One region of the Actinoplanes awajinensis subsp. mycoplanecinus genome, then DNA from elsewhere that is predicted to be linked to it. Evidence: riboswitches for the same ligand, from Rfam matches in the RefSeq annotation. Region 1 holds a riboswitch; the other holds the start of a gene.

Region 1 (9,105 bases):
CGGCCGCCAGCCGCACCGCGATCGCGGACGAGAACGTGCACCCCGACCCGTGGTTGTTCCGCGTCGGCACCGGTTCCCCGCGCAGCGTCGTCACGTCGCCGCCGTGCCAGAGCACGTCGCACGCGAGTTCGCTTCCGGTCACCACCACGGCGCGCGGCCCGGTCGCGCCGATCTCCGCCGCTGCCGCGGCCATCTCCGAGGTGGTCTCGACCCGGCGTCCGATCAGGGCGCCGGCTTCCTGCCGGTTCGGCGTGACAACTGACGCGTACGGCATGAGCACCGCCACCACCCCCGCCTCCCCGAGCCGGCTGCCCGACGTCGACACCAGCACCGGGTCCACCACGAGGTTCGGCAGATCCGCGACCCGTTCCGCGATCACCTTCGCCACGGCCGGGTCACCGATCATCCCGACCTTGACCGCGGCCACCGGCAGATCACTGAGCACCGCGTCGAGTTGCGCGGCCACGCTCTCGGCCGGCACCGAGTGGATCCCGGTCACCCCGAGCGTGTTCTGCGCCGTGATCGCGGTGACCACCGAGACGCCGTAGGCCCCGAGCGCCGCAAAAGTCTTCAGATCCGCCTGAATCCCGGCTCCCCCACCGGAGTCCGACCCGGCAATGGTCAACACCACCCGCGGCGTCACCCGCCCACCCCCAGCTCCGGCAGCCGGCTGGCTCCCAGAGGTGCATCCGGCCCCCCGAGAGACCCCTCAGAACCAGCCGGGCCCCGCGAGCCGGCCAAACGCCCGGACCACTGGCTGGTCGTCAGGGGTGCCTCCGGCCCCCCGACACACCCCTCAGGACCAGCCGGCAGGCGGGGGCGGGCGGCGGCGAACGCGCCGGCCAGGGTGCGGGCGACCCGCTCCGGGTTGGCGGCTCGCATGATCGCGCCGAGGACGGCGATCCCGGCCGCGCCGGCCGCCGCGCACTCGGCCGCCCGGGCCGCCGAGTCGATACCGCCGAGCGCCAGCCACGACACCGCGCCGGCCAGCGCCGCCGCGCGATCGGGGCCCAGCGCCGGCCCGTATCCGGGCTTGGTCGCGGTCGGGTAGACCGGCGAGAGCATCACGTAGTCCACGTCGGACATCGACTCGGTGCCGTGGCAGGAGCGCCCGACCAGCGGCACCCCGGCCGGCACCGGGTCGGCCGCGGCCAGGTGCACGGCACCGCCGCCGAACGGGTCCGGGCCGGCCACGATCAGCCGTCCGGACGGGACCACCCGACGGAGGGCGGTGATCAGGGCGGCTCTTTCGTCGTACGGTAGATCGCGCTCCCGGAGGACCACCCACCCGGCGCCGCCGCGGACCGCCGCGGCCACCACCTCGATCAGCGGCCCGGCAGCGGACCGCCGGTCGGTGAGCACCACGAGCCCGCCCGGCGTCACCACACCGGGATCCCTTCGTCCTGAGTGGACGCCACCGCGTGGAAGCGACGCGGGATCCGGCCGGCCTGACGAGCGAGTCGCCCGGCCGCCACCGCGTGCCGCATCGCGGCCGCCATCACGGCCGGCTCGTCGGACCGGGTGATCGCGCTGGCGACCAGTACCGCGTCGCAGCCCAGCTCCATCGCGAGCGCGGCGTCCGAGGCGGTGCCGATCCCGGCGTCCAGCACCACCGGCACGTCGACGGTCTGCCGGATCAACTCGATGTGGTGCGGGTTGGCGATCCCGAGACCGGAACCGATCGGCGAACCGGCGGGCATCACCGCGGCGCATCCGGCGTCGGCCAGCCGGCGGGCCAGGATCGGGTCGTCGGTGGTGTACGGCAGGACCGTGAACCCGTCGGCGACCAGCACCTCCGCCGCCCGGAGCAGCTCGACGCCGTCCGGCAGCAGGGTCCGCTCGTCGCCGATCACCTCCAGCTTGATCAGGTCGGTCTCGAACGCCTCCCGGGCCATCTGCGCGGTCTTCACCGCGTCCCCGGCGGTGAAGCAGCCGGCCGTGTTCGGCAGGATCCGCACCTTGAGCCGCTCCAGCATCGGCAGCAGCCCCGGCCCGGCCGCCTCGACCCGCCGCAGCGCGACGGTGACCAGGTCGGTTTCCGAGGCGACGATCGCGTCCTCGAGCGCGGCGAGGCTGTGCGCGCCGCCGGTGCCGAGGATCAGTCCGTTCGGTGGCAGCAGGCTCATGCTCAGCCGCCCTGTGCCGCGGTGAGCACTTCGACCGCGTCCCCGTCGGCCAGATCGACCTGCGCCCAGGTGGAGCGCGGGACGACCGAGCCGTTCACGGCGACCGCGACGCCGCGGTGCGCGTCGGTGATCTCGGCGACCAGGGTGGCCACCGAGCAGACGTCAGGCCGGGTCTCGTGCCGGCCGTTGACCATCAGGCGCATCCGAACCTCCCGGGGGTGAAATCCTCGATGAGCGGGTCGGCCGAGCCGGTCAGGACCAGGTCGGCGATGAGCTGGGCGGTGATCGGCGCGAGCAGGATCCCGTTGCGGTGGTGCCCGGAGGCGACCACCACCCGGCCGGTGAGCCGGCCCAGGACCGGCGCGTTGTCCGGGGTGCCGGGGCGGTGCCCGACGGTGACCTCGGCGAGTTCGTGCTCGGACAGGCCGGGCACCAGGTCGAGGGCGGCGCGCAGCAGGTCGTGCACCCCGCCGGCGGTGGGCCGGGAGTCGGTGCGCTCCTCCTGGGTGGCGCCGACCACCACCTCGCCGTCGGCGCGGGGCACCAGATAGACGTGCCGGCCGTCGGCGGCGCCGTCGATCACGTGCCGCAGGATGCCGGGTTCGCCGCGGAGGCGGAGCACCTGACCCTTGATCGGCCGGATCGGCAGGCCGGTGAGGGCGGCGGTGCCACAGCCGGCCGCGACAACAACGGTGTCTTCCTCCAACTCGGACAGATCGGAGATCACGGCTTTCTTCCAGCGCGAATCCAGGATCGCCCGGAGGCGGGCGACGACCCGCCGCGGATCCACCTGCCGCTCGGTCGGTGCATAGGCGCCGGCCCGGATCCGCGGCGACAGCGCCGGCTCCCGGTCCCGCACCTGTGACCCGGTCAGCGGCGACAGTTTCTGGTGCTTCCACTCCCGCGCCATCTCGGCCACGTCGTCGGCGGTCAGCGCGACCCCGAGCGTCCCCACCTCGTCGTAGCCCACGTCACCGAGCGACGCGGCGAACGCCGGCCACAGCCGGTTGGACGCGTCAAGAAGCCGCTCCAGCTGCGGAAACTCGAAGAGCGACTCACCGCCCGGCGCGAGCATCCCGGCGGCGACGTGCCACGCTCCGGCGGATCCGTCCGGCGCCGGGTCATAAACGGTGACGTCCGCCCCGCGCCGCAGCAGTTCCGCGCCGATCGCCAGCCCGATGATCCCGCCGCCGACGATCCCGACCCGCTGGCCGTTCTTGTCAGGGCCGCGCTTGCCAAGGCCGCTGCTCATGTCAGGGCCGCCAGGAACGCCGCGGCCTGGCCGCGCGGGTCGACGGCGAAGGCGGAGACGGCCGCGATCCCGTGCGCGTGCTTGGCCAGCAGCCCCGCCCGTTCCAGGATGATGCCGCCGATCGCCAGCACCGGCACGCCCGGGACGGCGGCGGCCACGACCGCTATCCGGTCCGGGCCGAGGGGCGGTGGCAGGCCGTCTTTTGTGGAGGTCTCAAAGGCCGGACCCACCCCGAGGTACGTCGCGCCACTCGCGACCGCGGCCCGTGCCGCCTCCGGGGTACGACAGGTCGCCCCGACCACCAGGTCCGGCCCGAGCACCCGGCGCACCACGTCGACGGGCAGGTCGTCGGCGCCCACGTGCACGCCGTCCGCGCCGGCCGCGAGCGCCACCCCGATCCGGTCGTTGACCAGGCACATCGCGCCCGCCGCCCGGCAGATCGGGATCGCTTCGAGGGCCAGCGCATAGGCCTGCGCGTCGGTGGTCTTGACCCGGATCTGCACGGCGACACCCGGCTGGGCCACCCCGCGCACGACGTCGATCGAGTCGGTGATGACATGCAACCTGGGGAATGCTTGCCTAGATCCAAACAAAGCGTCCACGACGCACTCCTCCCTGCGCCGGCATTACCCGGATCAGGTTCTACGGTCGGAGGCCGCTTCAGCCTCCCTCTCAGCCCGGTGCCCGGACTCCCGTGGGTTTCTTGTAACCGGACCATAACCGGTCCGTGATGGAGTTGGCTAGCGCACATCCCAGACGGGTTCCGGCACCTCGACCACCTCGTTGTCCGCTCTGAACAGCACGAAACGATCGAAGGACCTGGTGAACCAGCGGTCGTGGGTGACAGCTATCACGGTGCCGTCGAACGCCTTCAAACCCTCTTCGAGAGCCTCCGCCGAAGCCAGGTCCAGGTTGTCGGTCGGCTCGTCGAGCAGCAACAACGTCGCACCGGACAGCTCCAGCAGCAGCACCAGGAACCGGGCCTGCTGTCCACCGGAGAGGGTGCCGAACCGCTGGTCGCCCTGCGCGCCAAGCTCGTACCGGCTGAGCGCCTTCATGGCGCCGGCCCGGTCCACACCGGAACGGTGCTCGTCACCCCGCCAGAGGATCTCGATCAGCGTCTTCTCGACAAGTTCGGGCCGGTCGTGGGTCTGCGAGAAGTGACCGGGCCGGACCCGCGCGCCGAGTCGCGCCACCCCGTTGTGCTTGACGTGGGCCAGCGGCGCGCCGTCGACCGGCTGGTGCTCCAGGTCGGGTTCGGTGCCGCCGGCCGCGAGCAGCCGCAGGAAGTGCGACTTGCCGGAACCGTTCGCGCCGAGCACCGCGACCCGGTCGCCGTACCAGATCTCCAGGTCGAACGGGAACGTCAGGTTCTCCAGCTCGACCTGCTGGCAGATCACCGAGCGCTTGCCGGTGCGGCCGCCGCGCAGGTTCATCCGTACCGACTGCTCCTTGGGCGGCAGCGGCGGCGGGCCGGCCTCCTCGAACTTGCGCAGCCGGGTCTGTGCCGCCTGATAGCGCGACGCCAGGCCGTCGTTGTACGCCGCCTTGTTCTTCAGCATGAAGACCAGCTCGCGGATCTTCTCGTGCTCCTCGTCCCAGCGGCGGCGCAGCTCTTCCATCCGCTCGTGCCGGTTCATCCGGGCCTCGTGCCAGGACGCGAAGTTGCCCGGATGGGTCCACGCCCCGCCGCCCTCGACCGCGACCACCCGGTCGGCGGTCTGTGCGAGCAGCTCCCGGTCGTGCGAGACGAACAGGATCGCCTTGCTGGACTCCCGGATCCGTTGCTCCAGCCAGCGCTTGGCCGGCACATCGAGGAAGTTGTCCGGCTCGTCGAGCAGCAGCACCTCGTCGTTGCCGCGCAGCAGCAGGTCCAGGGCGAACCGTTTCTGCTCACCGCCGGAGAGGGTGCGGACCACCCGGTCCTTGGTCTCTTCCCAGGGCTTGCCGAGGATGGCGACCGCGACCGTGTCGAAGACCACCTCGGCGTCGTACCCGCCGACTTCGCCCCAGGTGGCCAGCGCGTTCGCGTACGCGATCTGGCTCTTCTCGGTCTCGTCCAGCGCGGCCGTGGCGCCGGCCAACCTCGAGCCCGCGTCGCGCAGCGGCGGGGCGACCAGCGACAGCGCCAGGTCCTCCAGCGTGCGGTCGTCGCCGATCATGCCGATGAACTGGCGCATCACGCCCAGCCCGCCGACCCGCGCGACGGTGCCGGACTGCATCGGGATGTCCCCGGCCACCATCCGCATCAGCGTGGTCTTGCCCGCACCGTTCGGACCGACCAGCGCGACCTTGGCGCCCTCACCGACTCGGAACGACACGTCGGCGAACAGCTCCCGGCCGTCCGGCAGCACAAAACCGGCACCGGCGACATCCACGTAACCCATGCCCGGCATCCTGCCCGGTCAGAGCCTCAGACGGCAGCGGGTTTTCTGGTAACCCTCAGCACGCGGAAGCCCTTCTGGCTGGCGATCCGCTCGACCTGCCAGTCCAACTCGGTCAGCCAGGTGTGCAGCGAGTCACCACCGAGGTTCCGGTTGATCACCAGCCAGGCCACGCCGTCCGGCGCCAGCCGGGGCAGCCAGCGGGCCATCAGCGCGCGCAGCTCGGTCTTGCCGACGTGGGTGGGCGGGTTGCTCCAGATCTGGTCGAACACCACGTCGGCCGGCACCTCGTCCGGCGCGTGCACCCGGATCCGGGCGGCCAGGCCGAGGGTGGCGGCGTTCTCCACGGTCAGCTCGCGGGCCCGGGAGTTGACGTCGATCGCGTGGACCGTGGTCAGCGGCGCCTCGGCGGCGAGCACGCAGGCGATCGGGCCGTATCCGCAGCCCAGGTCGAGCAGGGTGCCCTCGGTCTCCGGGCCGGGCAGGCCGGCCTTGCGGAGCAGCACCGCGGTGCCCGGGTCCAGTCGCCCGGCGGAGAACACCCCGTTGGCGACGGCGAGCCGGTAGTCCCGGCCGGCCACGCTGAACTCGATGTCTCTCCGGCGCAGCGGGGTGTCCGGATCGGTGCTGAAGTAATGCTCGGCGGTCACCCGACCAGTCTCCCGCGTCATAACGGACGAGCAACCGCCGGGTGCCGGACACGCTGTGCGTTCATAGATCGACGTCCGCGCCTAGCTTGTCACCCATGCGGTACGCCACCCCGAACCGCTCCGCTCACCGCGCCACCTCGGCCCCCGACTTGACGCTCCTGGTCCGCCCCCTGGTCCTGTTCCGCACGTGGCTCGTCCGCCAGGCTCCCCGGCCCACCGCCGGTCAGCATCGGCAGCCCGCGCGGCCCCGGGTGCACACACGGCTTCTGGTCCGCCCGCGGCGGCACGCCTGGCGCGAGCCCCACGCCACAATGCACCTGCTGACCCGCGGCCTGGCCGCCCTGATCGTGCTGGGCATCTGCCTGATGCTCGGTTTCCTCATCGTCTCCGACGAAGGCCGTGATCCGGCCGCGGCCACCGACCGGACCATCGCATCCCGGGCCGCCGATCCGAGTCCGCTCACCGTCGCCGAGACGTTTCCGGCCGGCGCCGCCGGCTACCAGGTGGAGAACGCGGTGGCCGAGACCGATTGCACGGTCGCTGTCACCGGCGCCTTGCGGTCCGAGCTTTCCGGGTACGGATGTTCGCAGGCGGTCCGGGCCACCCTCGCCGTGCCGGACAGCGGGTACCTGGTCACCGCCGGGGTGCTGAACCTCGCCGACACGCAGAGCGCGAACGCGGTCGCCGACCGGGTCCGCGCCCTGGTCGAGACGGGTGACGGCAGCTTCACCGCGATGACCGGCGCGCAGATACCGTCCGGCACCCCGGTCGGCTGGCGGGCCCGCGGCCACTACCTGCTGTACTGCGTGATCACCGGGCCGGCCGGTGAGCCGGTGCCGAGCGGCGAGCCACTGCTCGGGCAGATCACCAGCCACCTGCTCGACGACTACCTGAGCGACCTGGTCCTGGCCCGCCGCGCGTCAGGCTCGTAGCCGCCGGGTGGCGTCGGCGCGGGACGCGTACTCGTCGGCGGCCGGGTAGCCGACCGCGACCAGGGTCAGGCCGTGCGCGCCGGCCACGGTCACCTGGTTGGAGCGTTCCCGCAGGGTGAGCAGCGTCGCCGGCCACTCCGGCCCGCGGCGGCCCTCACCGACCGCGATCATCGCGCCGACCAGGCTGCGCACCATGGCCTGGCAGAACGCGTCGGCCTGCACGGTGGCCACCAGGGTCCGGTCCGGGTCGCGCCGCCAGTCCAGCTTGTTGATCGCCCGGATCGTGGTGGCGTGCTCCTTGCGCTTGCAGTACGCGGCGAAGTCGTGCTCGCCGAGCAGCCCGATCGCGGCGGCGTTCAGCCGGTCCAGATCGAGCGGGCGGGGCCAGCCCAGGGTGTCGTGGCGGCGGAGCGGGTCCGGGCCCCAGGGGTCGTCACAGACCCGGTACTCGTACCGGCGGAACGTCGCGGAGAAGCGGGCGTCGAACGTGTCGGGGACCGGGATGATCGCCTTGACCCGGGCGTCGCCGGGCATCAGCCCACCCAGCCGGCGCAGCAGCGACCCGGCCAGCTCCGCGTACCGGCCGGCCGGCAGGTCGATGTGGCAGACCTGGCCGGTGGCGTGCACCCCGGCGTCGGTACGCCCGGCCACGGTCAGGCCCAGCGGCGTCTCAGCCCCCGGGTCGCCGAGGATCCGGTGCAGTGCCTCGGCCAGCACCCCGGCCACCGTCCGCTGGCCGGGCTGGACGGCCCACCCGGCGAACGCGGCGCCGTCGTACGAAATCTCAAGTCGTAGGCGGATGGTGTCGGTCATCCCGCAGCGCGCTCCTCTAACCGCAGCCAAAGGAAAAGCCCGGCACCCATCGGGTGCCGGGCCGTTCCAGAAAAATCACGCCTTGGCGTCGTCGTCCTTGGCGTCTTCCTTGGTCTCGCTCTTGTCACCGGAAGCGCTGACCGGAGCCTCGGCGTCCTGGTCGTCGGCGACCGCCTCGGGGGCGGTCTCCTCGGGAGCCAGGGCCTCGAGCTTGTCCTGCTGCGCGGTGGCCTTACGAGCGGCGGCCTTGGCGGCCGGCGCGGTGGTGGCCGCGACCTGAGCCTCCTCGACCAGCTCGATGACGGCCATCGGAGCGTTGTCGCCCTTGCGGGGACCGGTCTTGGTGATCCGGGTGTAGCCACCGGGACGACCCGCGTACCGCGGAGCGATCTGCTCGAACAGGGCGTACACGACGTCCTTGTCCTTCACGATGCCCAGAACCCGGCGACGGGCGTGCAGGTCACCGCGCTTGGCCTTCGTGATGAGCTGCTCGGCCAGCGGACGCAGCCGCTTGGCCTTCGTCTCGGTGGTCTTGATCTTCCCGTGCCGGAAGAGCTCGGTGGCCAGGTTCGCCAGGATGAGCTTCTCGTGGGCCGGGCTGCCGCCGAGGCGGGCACCCTTGGTGGGCGTGGGCATTTCAGATGCTCCTTGAAAAGATGGCGCAACCGAGCTTTACAGCTGCTCGGTCTCGCGGTAGTCGTCGGTGTCGTAGTCCACGTCGCCGAACGAGTCCACGACGTGCGCCGGGTCGAAGGAGGGCGCGCTGTCCTTCAGGCCCAGGCCCATTCCGGCGAGCTTCATCTTGACCTCGTCGATCGACTTCTGGCCGAAGTTCCGGATGTCCAGAAGGTCAGCCTCCGTACGCCCTATCAACTCGCCCACGCTATTGATGCCCTCGCGCTTGAGGCAGTTGTACGACCGGACGGTGAGGTCCAGCTCCTCGATCGG
Region 2 (9,105 bases), on a different contig from region 1:
AGCACGCCGGTGGTGACGTCCAGCGGGCCGACCGAGAAGAGCAGGTCACCGCTGCGGTCGGCGGCGAACAGCAGCATGCTGAGCAGCACCCCACCGGCCGCGACCAGCAGCGGCCAGGCCCGCCGGGCGAGCACCCGCAGGCGTACCCCGAAGAGCGGCAGCACGGCCAGCTCCACCGCCAGGGCCAGCCCCGGGGTGACCGGGTCCAGCGTCGCGACCAGCGGCAGCGTGAAGAGCAGTGCGGCGCCCAGCTTGGCCACCGGGTTGCGGCGCGCCAGCGGCGCGCTGGCGTCCGCCACCGTCTCGAAGACGAGGTTCATGGCCGCAACCGGCGAGGCAGCGGGTCCGGTGCGGCTTCGCCGAGGGCGAGGTTTCGATCCGCGAGGGTACGGGTGAAGTCCGCGTCGTGAGTCACCGCGACGATCCCGTGCCCCTCGTCGCGCAGCTCGGCGAGCAGGGCGACCAGCTCCAGCCACGTCCGGCGGTCCTGCCCGAACGTCGGTTCGTCGAGCACCAGCAGCCGCGGGGCGGTGGCCAGCGCGGTCGCCACGCTGAGCCGCCGAGCCTCCCCGCCGGAGAGCGTGTACGGGTTCGCCGCCGCCAGCCGGTCCAGCCGCAGCCGGTGCAGCAGCTCGTCCACGATCCGGCCGACCTCGCCGGGGGAGCGGCCCAGCCGGCGCGGGCCGAGAGCCAGCTCGTCGGCGACCCGCGCCGTGACGAACTGGTGCTCGGGGTTCTGGAAGACCGAGCCGATCCGCTGGGTCAGCGTCGCGGCCCGCCACTTGTGCGGGGGCCGTTTGTCGCCGAACGCGGTGACCCGGCCGGCGCTCGGCGCGAGCAGGCCGCCGAGCAGCAGCGCGAGGGTGGACTTGCCGGCGCCGTTCGGCCCGGTCACGGCGAGCACCTCACCGGCGCCGACCGCCAGGGACACCGGCGGCAGGCGACCCGCGACGGTTGCCTGCTCCGTTCGTACCAAATCGGCAGTGGCCGCAACCGTCGCCTTGCGTGGCGTGGCCCGGAAACCCGGCACCCAGACGCCCTCGTCGGCGAGCTTGTCGCCGTAGGCGGCGAAGACCAGTTCGGGCGCGCCGTCGGCGCGCACCCCGCCACCCGGCTCGATCACCACGACCCGGTCCACCAGGGGCAGCACCTCGGCGACCCGGTGCTCGACGACGATCAGCGTGGTGTCCGGTCCGGCCGCCCTGGCGATGGCCTCGCGGATCAGCGTGGCGCCGGCCGGGTCGAGGTTGGCGGTCGGTTCGTCGAGCAGCAGCAGGCCCGGGCGCAGGGCGATCACCCCGGCCAGGGCCAGGCGCTGCGCTTCGCCGCCGGAGAGCGCGGCGGTGGGGCGATTGATCGGGTACGGGAAGCCGACCCGGTCGAGCGCGTCACTGACCCGCGGCCAGATGTCACCGGCCGGCACCCCGCGGTTCTCGCAGCCGAACGCCACGTCGTCGCCGGAGCGGGCCATCACCAGCTGGGTCTGCGGATCCTGGAACAGGATGCCGGTGCGGTCCCGGGCCTTGCGCGGCTCCAGCCCGTCGATCTCGATGGTGCCCTCGGCCTCGCCGGAGTCCTCCGGCAGCAGCCCGGCGAGCGCGGCGAGCAGGGTGCTCTTGCCGGCCCCGGAGGGACCCAGCAGAAGCACCCGCTCGCCGTGCCGGATCTGCAGGTCCAGCCCGCGAACGGCCCAGGCGCGGCGACCAGCGTGCCGCCACCCGAACCCCCGGAGCTGAACCTCACCCATGAGCTAGATCAATGCCCGCTCGCGGCCCGCTTCGAACCGGTCCAGGACGCCGGTCGGCGCCAGGGCCCGGACCAGCAGCCACGCGCCGGCCCCGGCCAGCACGGTCGCGCTGACCACGGTGAACAGGGCGTACGGCACCCGGTAGTTCCACAGCGCGTAGGTGTAGGTCCAGACGTACCAGTCGAAGACCGCGGCGACCAGGCCGGCCAGGAAACCGGCGAGCATGCCGGTCGGCAGCGTGAAGACCCGGTAGCGGAACAGCGCGAACGCCAGCTCCGCGCCCAGGCCCTGCGCCGCCCCCTGGATGATCACGGTGGCGCCCCACTTGTTGCCGAGCAGCGCCGAGATGATCGCGGCGACCGTCTCGGTGAAGAACGCCGCGCCCGGCTTACGGATGATCAGCCCGCTGAGCACGGCGGGCAGGAACCACATGCCGTACAGGATCGCCTGCGCGGGCGGGAAGAACAGGAACGCGTTCTCGGTGGCGGCCCAGACGGCGTCCCAGGCCCAGAAGATCACGCCGAACGCGACGGCGATGACCGAGGCGATGACGATGTCGATCGTTCGCCATCTATTCGGATTGGTGGAGTTCGTTGTCATGCTTGCCTCCCAGCGGATGCGGGGAGGAGACGCACGCCAGGCGCGGGCAGCGGTGCCCGGGCATGACGCGGCTGGAGAAGACCGAACTTCCTGCGCTGGCATTACCCAGATCAGGTACGAGGGTCTGCGGCATGGCCGCACTCTCAGCGCTGTGCGCTCCCCTGTCGGATCGAAGCTCGTCCGCTGACGCGAACAATCCTCGTTGGATGTGCTTCGATGACGCTAACACCTGGTGTCCGTGCAGCACAGGGGAGGGAGCGTCACATGGAGGTCAAGGCCCGGGGGCTGACGTTCGAGGTGACCGAGGGTGGTCCCGAGGACGGGCAGCCGGTGCTTCTGCTGCACGGTTTCCCGCAGGACAGCCGGGAGTTCGAGCCGCTGTCACCGCGGTTGCACGCGGCCGGGCTCCGGACGTACGCGCTGGACCAGCGGGGGTACTCGCCCGGCGCGCGGCCGTCCGGGGTGTCGTCGTACCGGATCGGCGAGGCGGTGGCCGACGTGGTCGCGGTGCTGGACAGCCTCGGGCTGGAGTCGGTGCACCTGGTCGGGCACGACTGGGGCGCGCAGGTGGCCTGGCTGGTGGCCGGCCGGCACCCGGAGCGGGTGCGCACGCTGACCGCGATCTCGGTGCCGCACCCACGGGCGATGCTGCTGGCGCTGCGGGTCCGGCCGTCGCAGCAGGCCCGGTTCTGGTATTTCCAGGTGTTCCGCAGCGCGATCGCCGAGAAGCTGCTGCTCGGCGGTGGTGCCCTGGTGATGCGCCGGATGCTGGGTGCCATCGGGTTCCGCGCCGACCTGTACGTCAAGGCCATGCGCGAGCCGGGCCGGATGACCGCCGCGCTGAACTGGTACCGCGCGTTCGACAACGCGGACGTCGCCGACCTCGGCGAGATCACCGTGCCGACCACGTACGTGTGGAGCGACCAGGACGGTGTGGTCGGGCTGACCGCCGCGCTGCGCACCGCGGACTGGGTGGCCGCCGACTACCAGCTGGTGGCGATGCGTGGGGTCAGCCACTGGGTGCCCGAGCAGGCGCCGAAGGAGCTGGGCGACGCCGTGCTGGCACGCATCGGCGTTTGACCATGGCCGGAACTGGGCAACCTCGCGCGGCATGGCCGCCGAGAAACCCCGTTCCCCTCATGAGTCCGAGAAGCAGCGATGGGACCGCAACTTCGCCGACCTGTTGCAGGAGCTGCGGGTCACCCAGACCGGCGTGCAGATCCTCTTCGCCTTCCTGCTGACCCTGCCGTTCTCCAGTGGTTTCCCGAACGCCACCGCGTTCCAGAAGGACGTCTACATGGTGGCGTTGATCAGCGCGGCGTTCGCCACCGCGCTGATCATCTCGCCGGTGGCGTTCCACCGGGCGCTGTTCCGGCAGGGCCGTAAGCCCGAGCTGGTCCGCTACTCGCACCGGATGGCCACCGCCGGGCTGGCCTGCATGCTGGTGTCGATGGTCAGCAGCGTCCTGGTGATCACCGACTACGTGCTGCACGTGCGCTGGGCGATCGTGCTCACCACGATCACCGGCGCGTGGTTCCTGATCTTCTGGGTGGTCCTGCCGTTCGTGCACCGCAACTGGGGCGAGGACGACGACCAGGACGGCTTCGTGGTGGACGACGCGCCGTCCGCTACACCCTCGAACGGCGCAGACCGAGACGCTTGAGTTCCAGCTCGGCGAGCGCGTCGACAGCTGCCGCGTCGCCGGCCCGCCAGCTCTGCGCGATGTCCGGGCCCAGCTTGGCCAGTTCGCTGAGCGGCCGGGAGGCCAGCGCGCGCAGCGCCAGCAGGTCCCGGCCGGCCGGCTCGTCACGGACCGCGAGCGCCACCGAGGCGCGGCGGATCCAGCGCAGCCGCAGCGGCAGCCAGAGGAAGAGCACCAGCGCCAGCGGCACCGCGAGGGCCATCAGCGGCAGGATCAGCGCCAGCTGGTCGACCCACTCCTGCTGCTGGTGGCCGGCGTCGGCGAGCGAGCGGGCCGCGTCCGCGGCGCCGGTGAACGGCTTGGTCAGGTCGTCGCCGACAACCGGCACCCGGCCCACCTTGCTGCCGGCCTCGGCCAGGTTGTCGGCGATGCCGCTGCCGGCGCTCTCCAGCTTCTGGCCCGGAACGGCCAGTTTCAGCACCACGTCGTGGATCCAGAGCGCGACCCGGATCGACAGATAGACCCAGAGCACGACGAGCAGGTCGGTGATCAGTTGGCGGACGGCGGTCGGCACGCGGTCGGCGTAGAGCTTCACAAGCGGAAGCTAAACACTCAGCCCTTCGCGGCGCACTCCGGGCACGTCCCGAAGATCTCCAAGGTGTGTGCCACATCCACGAAGCCGTGCTCACCGGCCACCTTGTCGGCCCACGACTCCACCGCCGGGCCGAGCACCTCGACGGTCCGCCCGCAGGACCGGCACACCAGGTGGTGATGGTGTCCCTGGCTGCACCGCCGGTAGAGGTGCTCACCGCCGGGCGGGCGCATCACGTCGATCTCGCCGGCGTCGGCCAGCCCCTGCAGCGTCCGGTACACCGTGGTCAGACCGACCCGCTCGCCCCGGTCGCGCAGCATCGCGTGCAGATCCTGCGCGCTGTGGAAGCCCTCGGTCTCGGCGAGCACGGAACTCACCGCGCTGCGCTGCTTGGTGTTGCGCGGAGCGTTGTTCTCCGGGTTCACAGGCGGTTCTCCCTCGCGTGGCTCACGGCATCGGCGACGATGTGCGCGATGTGTTCGTCCACCAGGGAGTATGCGATCTCCCGGCCACGCCGCACACCTCGCACCACGCCGGCCCCGCGCAACACCCGAAGGTGTTGCGAGACCAACGGCTGGGGAGCGCCGAGCTGGGAGACCAGATCGTGCACACAGCGTTCGCCGGAACCGAGCTCCGCGACGATGGCGATGCGGATCGGCGCGGACAACGCCCGCAGCAGCGCGCCCGCGGCCTCGTACGCTTCATAACCGGTGGCCGTCATGGTGCCGACCACCGTACCGCGCACCCGGCCTCAGGCATGGATCACGACGTCCGGGGGCTCGGCCTGTGCCTGCGGGGCGGCCTTGCGGTGCGGCCGGTGCCAGAGCGCGCCGATCCCGGTGGTGAGCAGGAACGCGGCCAGGGCGATCAGCACCGTGGTGGCGCCCGGCGCGGTGTCGATCTCGCCGGAGAGCACCACGCCGGCGCCGGCCGCGCAGACCCCGATCAGCATGGCCAGCGTCATCGTCGAGCGGAACCCTCGGGTGACCTGCTGTGCGGCCGCGACCGGCACCACCATCAGGGCGGAGACCAGGAGCAGACCGACGGTGCGCATGGCGATCGTCACGGTCACCGCGGTCGTCACCGCCAGGAGCAGATTGAGCGTACGCACCGGCAGGCCGCTGACCCGTGCGTACTCCTCGTCGTTGCAGAGCGCGAACAGGGCCGGGCGGAACACCAGCATGGCGATCAGCACCGCCGCGCCCAGTCCGGCGATCACCGCGATGTCCTGCGGTGACGTGGTGATCAGCGAGCCGAAGAGGTACTGCATGAGGCTGGCGTTGCTGCTGTCGTCGGAGAGCCCGACGAGCACCACGCCGCCCGCGATGCCGCCGTAGAACAGCAGGGCCAGGGCCAGGTCGCCGGAGGTGCGCCCGCGCTCGCGGACCAGCTCGACGGCGACCGCGCCGGCCACCGACACCAGCACCGCGGTGAGCACCGGCGACTGATGGGTGAGCAGGCCGACACCGACGCCGGTCAGCGCCACGTGCCCGATCCCGTCGCCGATCAGCGAGAGCCGCCGCTGGACCAGGTAGATGCCGAGCGCCGGCGCCGCCAGCCCGATTATCAGCGCGCCGGCCAACGCGCGGAGCATGAAGGGATAAGTCAAAAGATCCATCAGTACGCCTTGGTCCCCTCGGTCGGCGCCCACTCGCAGATGCCGGCCTTCGCCTCGTCGGCGTGCGGGTGCACGTGGTCGTGACCCGGCTCGGCGTGGTGCCCGGCCGGCTCCGGCGGCACACCCTCGTGCGCGATCCGGCCGTCGTGCACCACCACGGCCCGCCCGATCAGCGGCCGCAGCGGGCCGAGCTCGTGCAGCACCAGCATGATCGTCCCGCCGTTCGCGGCGAACTCGGTCAGCGCGCCGGCGAACGCCTCCTGACTGGCCGCGTCCACCCCGGCGGTCGGCTCGTCCAGCACCAGCAGGTCCGGCTTGCCGGCCAGGGCGCGGGCGATCAGGGTGCGCTGCTGCTGGCCACCGGAGAGAGTGCCGACCGGGTCGCCGATCCGGTCCAGCAGGCCGACCGCGGCGAGGGCCTCGTTGACGGCGGCACGGTCGGCGGCGCCCGGCGGGCGGAACAGGCCGCGCCGGGCCAGCCGCCCGGACGCCACCACCTCGCCGACCGTGGCCGGCACGCCACTGCCGGCGCCGATCCGCTGCGGGACGTACCCGATCCGGGACCACTGGCGGAACCGGCGCTGTGCCGTACCGAAAAGGTCGATCTCGCCGCGGCGGACCGGGACCAGACCGAGAATCGTGCGGATCAGCGTGGATTTTCCGGAGCCGTTCGCGCCCAGCACGGCCACCACGTCGCCGGAGGCGACGCTCAGATCGACGTCCCGCAGGATCTCCCGGCCGTCATAGCCGGCCGCCAGGTGACGCACCTCGACAACGCTCATGATGGTTCACATCCCAACGCCGTGGTGAGCGCGGACAGGTTGGCCCGCATCACCGAGAAGTAGTCCGCGTCCGGGTCGGTCAGGCCCTCCAGCGGATCGAGCACCGCCGTGGACGCGCCCACCTCGCGGGCGATCGTCTCGGCGACCTTCGGGCTGACCAGCGTCTCGAAGAAGATCGTCGTGGTGCCGTGTGCCCGGGCGTCGGCGGCGACCTCGGCGAGGCGGCGCGGTGACGGCTCGGCCTCCGGGTCGACGCCGGTGATCCCGATCTGGGTCAGGTGGTAGCGCTCGGCCAGGTAGTGGAACGCGGTGTGGCTGGTGACCAGCTCCCGCCGCTCGCAGGTGGCCAGCCCGGCCGCGAACTCGCCGTCCAGCGCGATCAGCTGGGCGTGCAGGGTGGCGGCGCGGGCGGTGTAGTCGCCGGCGTGCGCCGGGTCGACCTGGGCCAGCCGCGCGGCGAGCCGGTCGCTGATCGCGGCCAGCAGGGTCGGGTCCAGCCAGACGTGCGGGTCGGCGCCGTGCTCGTGGTCGTGCTCGTCGGACTCCTCGGCGTGTTCCAGCGTCACCGCGTCCGCCGCGTCGAAACCCTTGCCGGTGGCGTTCTGCTTGATCGCGTCGTCCACCGCGGGCTGGAAGCCGTGCAGGTAGACCGCGAGCGACGCGTCCGAGATCCGGGCCACCTGGCGCGGGCTCAGCTCCACGTCGTGCGGCTCGGCGCCGGGTTTGGTGAGGTTGGTGACCCGGACCAGGTCACCGCCGACGCGCTCGCTGACGAACTGCAGGGGGTAGAACGCGGCCACCATCGGGATCCGCCCGTCGGCGCTCGCCGGCGCGCCGCAGCCGGCCAGCGCGGCCAGGACGGCCGGCACGAGCAGCGAGGTCAGCAGGCGGCGCATCATGACACCAACTGTGATCGATAATGACAATGATTGTCAAAAGCGCATGGGTCAGAGGATCTTCGCCACCACGGCCACGATCAGCAGGGTCAGCAGCACCAACCGGACCAGCCGGGTGATGGCGGTCTGCACCGGCCAGGTGGTGACGGTGAGCGCGGCCAGCCCGGCCGCGAGCGCGCCGAGCAGCAGCGCGCCCACCACCCCGGGCAGGAACAACCCGGCCAGCAGCAGGACCAGCGCCCCGAGGAACGCGGTGGTCGGATTCACCCGGGCCAGCCGGCGCAGAAAATGGTCGGACGTCGTCACAGCGGCTCCTCCTCGGCGTGCGTACCCTTCGTCACATGCTGGTGCTCAACCGATTCCTGGTCCTGCCGGACACGCACGACGGTTTCCTGGACCGCGCGCATGCCGCGCTCGCCGCCCTCGCCGCGTGCCACGGCTACCTGTCCGGCCGTCTCACCCGGGCGCTGGAGGACACCGAGACCTGGATCCTGGTGACCGAGTGGGAATCCGTCGGAGCCTACCGCCGGGCGCTCGGCAACTTCGACGTCAAGGTGCACGCCACCCCGCTGCTCGCGCTGTCGATCGACGAGCCGTCCGCGTTCGAGACCCTGGCCAGTGCCGGCCCGGGAGAGCCGGTCGAGGTCGCCGCCAGCGACCGGGCCGCCGAGCAGTGGCGCTGAACATTAGGCTGAACCGATGAGCACGCTGCCCCAGTACCAGCCTCCGGAGTACGCGCAGCCGACCGCGCCCCCTCCGCCGCCCGGTCCCGGGGTGCACCCGCCGTTCCCGGCGCCACCGGTCGAGGGCCGTGGCCGGCGGATCGGGTTCGGCCTGGGCATCGGTGCCGGCGTGCTGGTGCTGATCTGCGGCGGCGGGCTGGCCGCCGTGATCGGCCTGGGCGTCGCGATGACCGGCGCGGTCAACGAGCAGGCGCAGACCGTGGTCAGCGACTACCTGGAAGCCGTCCAGGACGCCGACTACGACAGCGCGTACGACCAGCTCTGCCAGCGGACCAAGGATCGCCAGAGCCTCGACGAGTTCCGGGACGAGATGTCGCAGCGCGACAAGTTCGACAGTTTCCACGTCGGCGACGTCGATCTGGTCAGCGGTGACGTCCCGGTCGACCTGACCTATCCGGGCGGCAAAGTCGATCAGGTGGAGGCCCAGCTCGGGCAGAACACCAGCACGGGCGCATTCGAGGTGTGCTCTCTAGGGGAGTAACCTC

Evidence for each region. A riboswitch is a leader RNA that binds a small molecule or an ion and turns the genes downstream of it on or off. The one in region 1 is predicted to bind thiamine pyrophosphate.
Region 2: it holds a riboswitch for thiamine pyrophosphate, as region 1 does, so the genes downstream of both, ADL15_RS00850 (ECF transporter S component) here and ADL15_RS25430 (thiamine phosphate synthase) in region 1, are expected to answer to the same signal.

What each region holds. Positions count from the first base shown of each region.
Region 1 is NZ_LLZH01000257.1:79,698-88,802, reverse strand. Features, by position in the region: gene thiD (bifunctional hydroxymethylpyrimidine kinase/phosphomethylpyrimidine kinase) at 1-643, opposite strand, end outside; partial or broken gene ADL15_RS25450 (thiamine phosphate synthase) at 796-1,386, opposite strand; gene ADL15_RS25445 (thiazole synthase) at 1,380-2,126, opposite strand; gene thiS (sulfur carrier protein ThiS) at 2,129-2,329, opposite strand; gene thiO (glycine oxidase ThiO) at 2,320-3,378, opposite strand; gene ADL15_RS25430 (thiamine phosphate synthase) at 3,375-3,941, opposite strand; TPP riboswitch at 3,974-4,084, opposite strand; gene ADL15_RS25425 (ABC-F family ATP-binding cassette domain-containing protein) at 4,119-5,765, opposite strand; gene ADL15_RS25420 (class I SAM-dependent methyltransferase) at 5,792-6,412, opposite strand; gene ADL15_RS25415 (hypothetical protein) at 6,508-7,344, shown strand; gene truA (tRNA pseudouridine(38-40) synthase TruA) at 7,333-8,157, opposite strand; gene rplQ (50S ribosomal protein L17) at 8,233-8,793, opposite strand; gene ADL15_RS25400 (DNA-directed RNA polymerase subunit alpha) at 8,830-9,105, opposite strand, start outside.
Region 2 is NZ_LLZH01000001.1:184,401-193,505, reverse strand. Features, by position in the region: gene ADL15_RS00860 (energy-coupling factor transporter transmembrane component T family protein) at 1-320, opposite strand, end outside; gene ADL15_RS00855 (ABC transporter ATP-binding protein) at 317-1,747, opposite strand; gene ADL15_RS00850 (ECF transporter S component) at 1,751-2,347, opposite strand; TPP riboswitch at 2,417-2,520, opposite strand; gene ADL15_RS00845 (alpha/beta fold hydrolase) at 2,612-3,427, shown strand; gene ADL15_RS00840 (DUF6328 family protein) at 3,459-4,010, shown strand; gene ADL15_RS00835 (hypothetical protein) at 3,976-4,584, opposite strand; gene ADL15_RS00830 (Fur family transcriptional regulator) at 4,602-5,006, opposite strand; gene ADL15_RS00825 (ArsR/SmtB family transcription factor) at 5,003-5,302, opposite strand; gene ADL15_RS00820 (metal ABC transporter permease) at 5,333-6,199, opposite strand; gene ADL15_RS00815 (metal ABC transporter ATP-binding protein) at 6,199-6,981, opposite strand; gene ADL15_RS00810 (metal ABC transporter substrate-binding protein) at 6,978-7,880, opposite strand; gene ADL15_RS00805 (DUF6703 family protein) at 7,929-8,183, opposite strand; gene ADL15_RS00800 (antibiotic biosynthesis monooxygenase family protein) at 8,219-8,560, shown strand; gene ADL15_RS00795 (hypothetical protein) at 8,577-9,101, shown strand.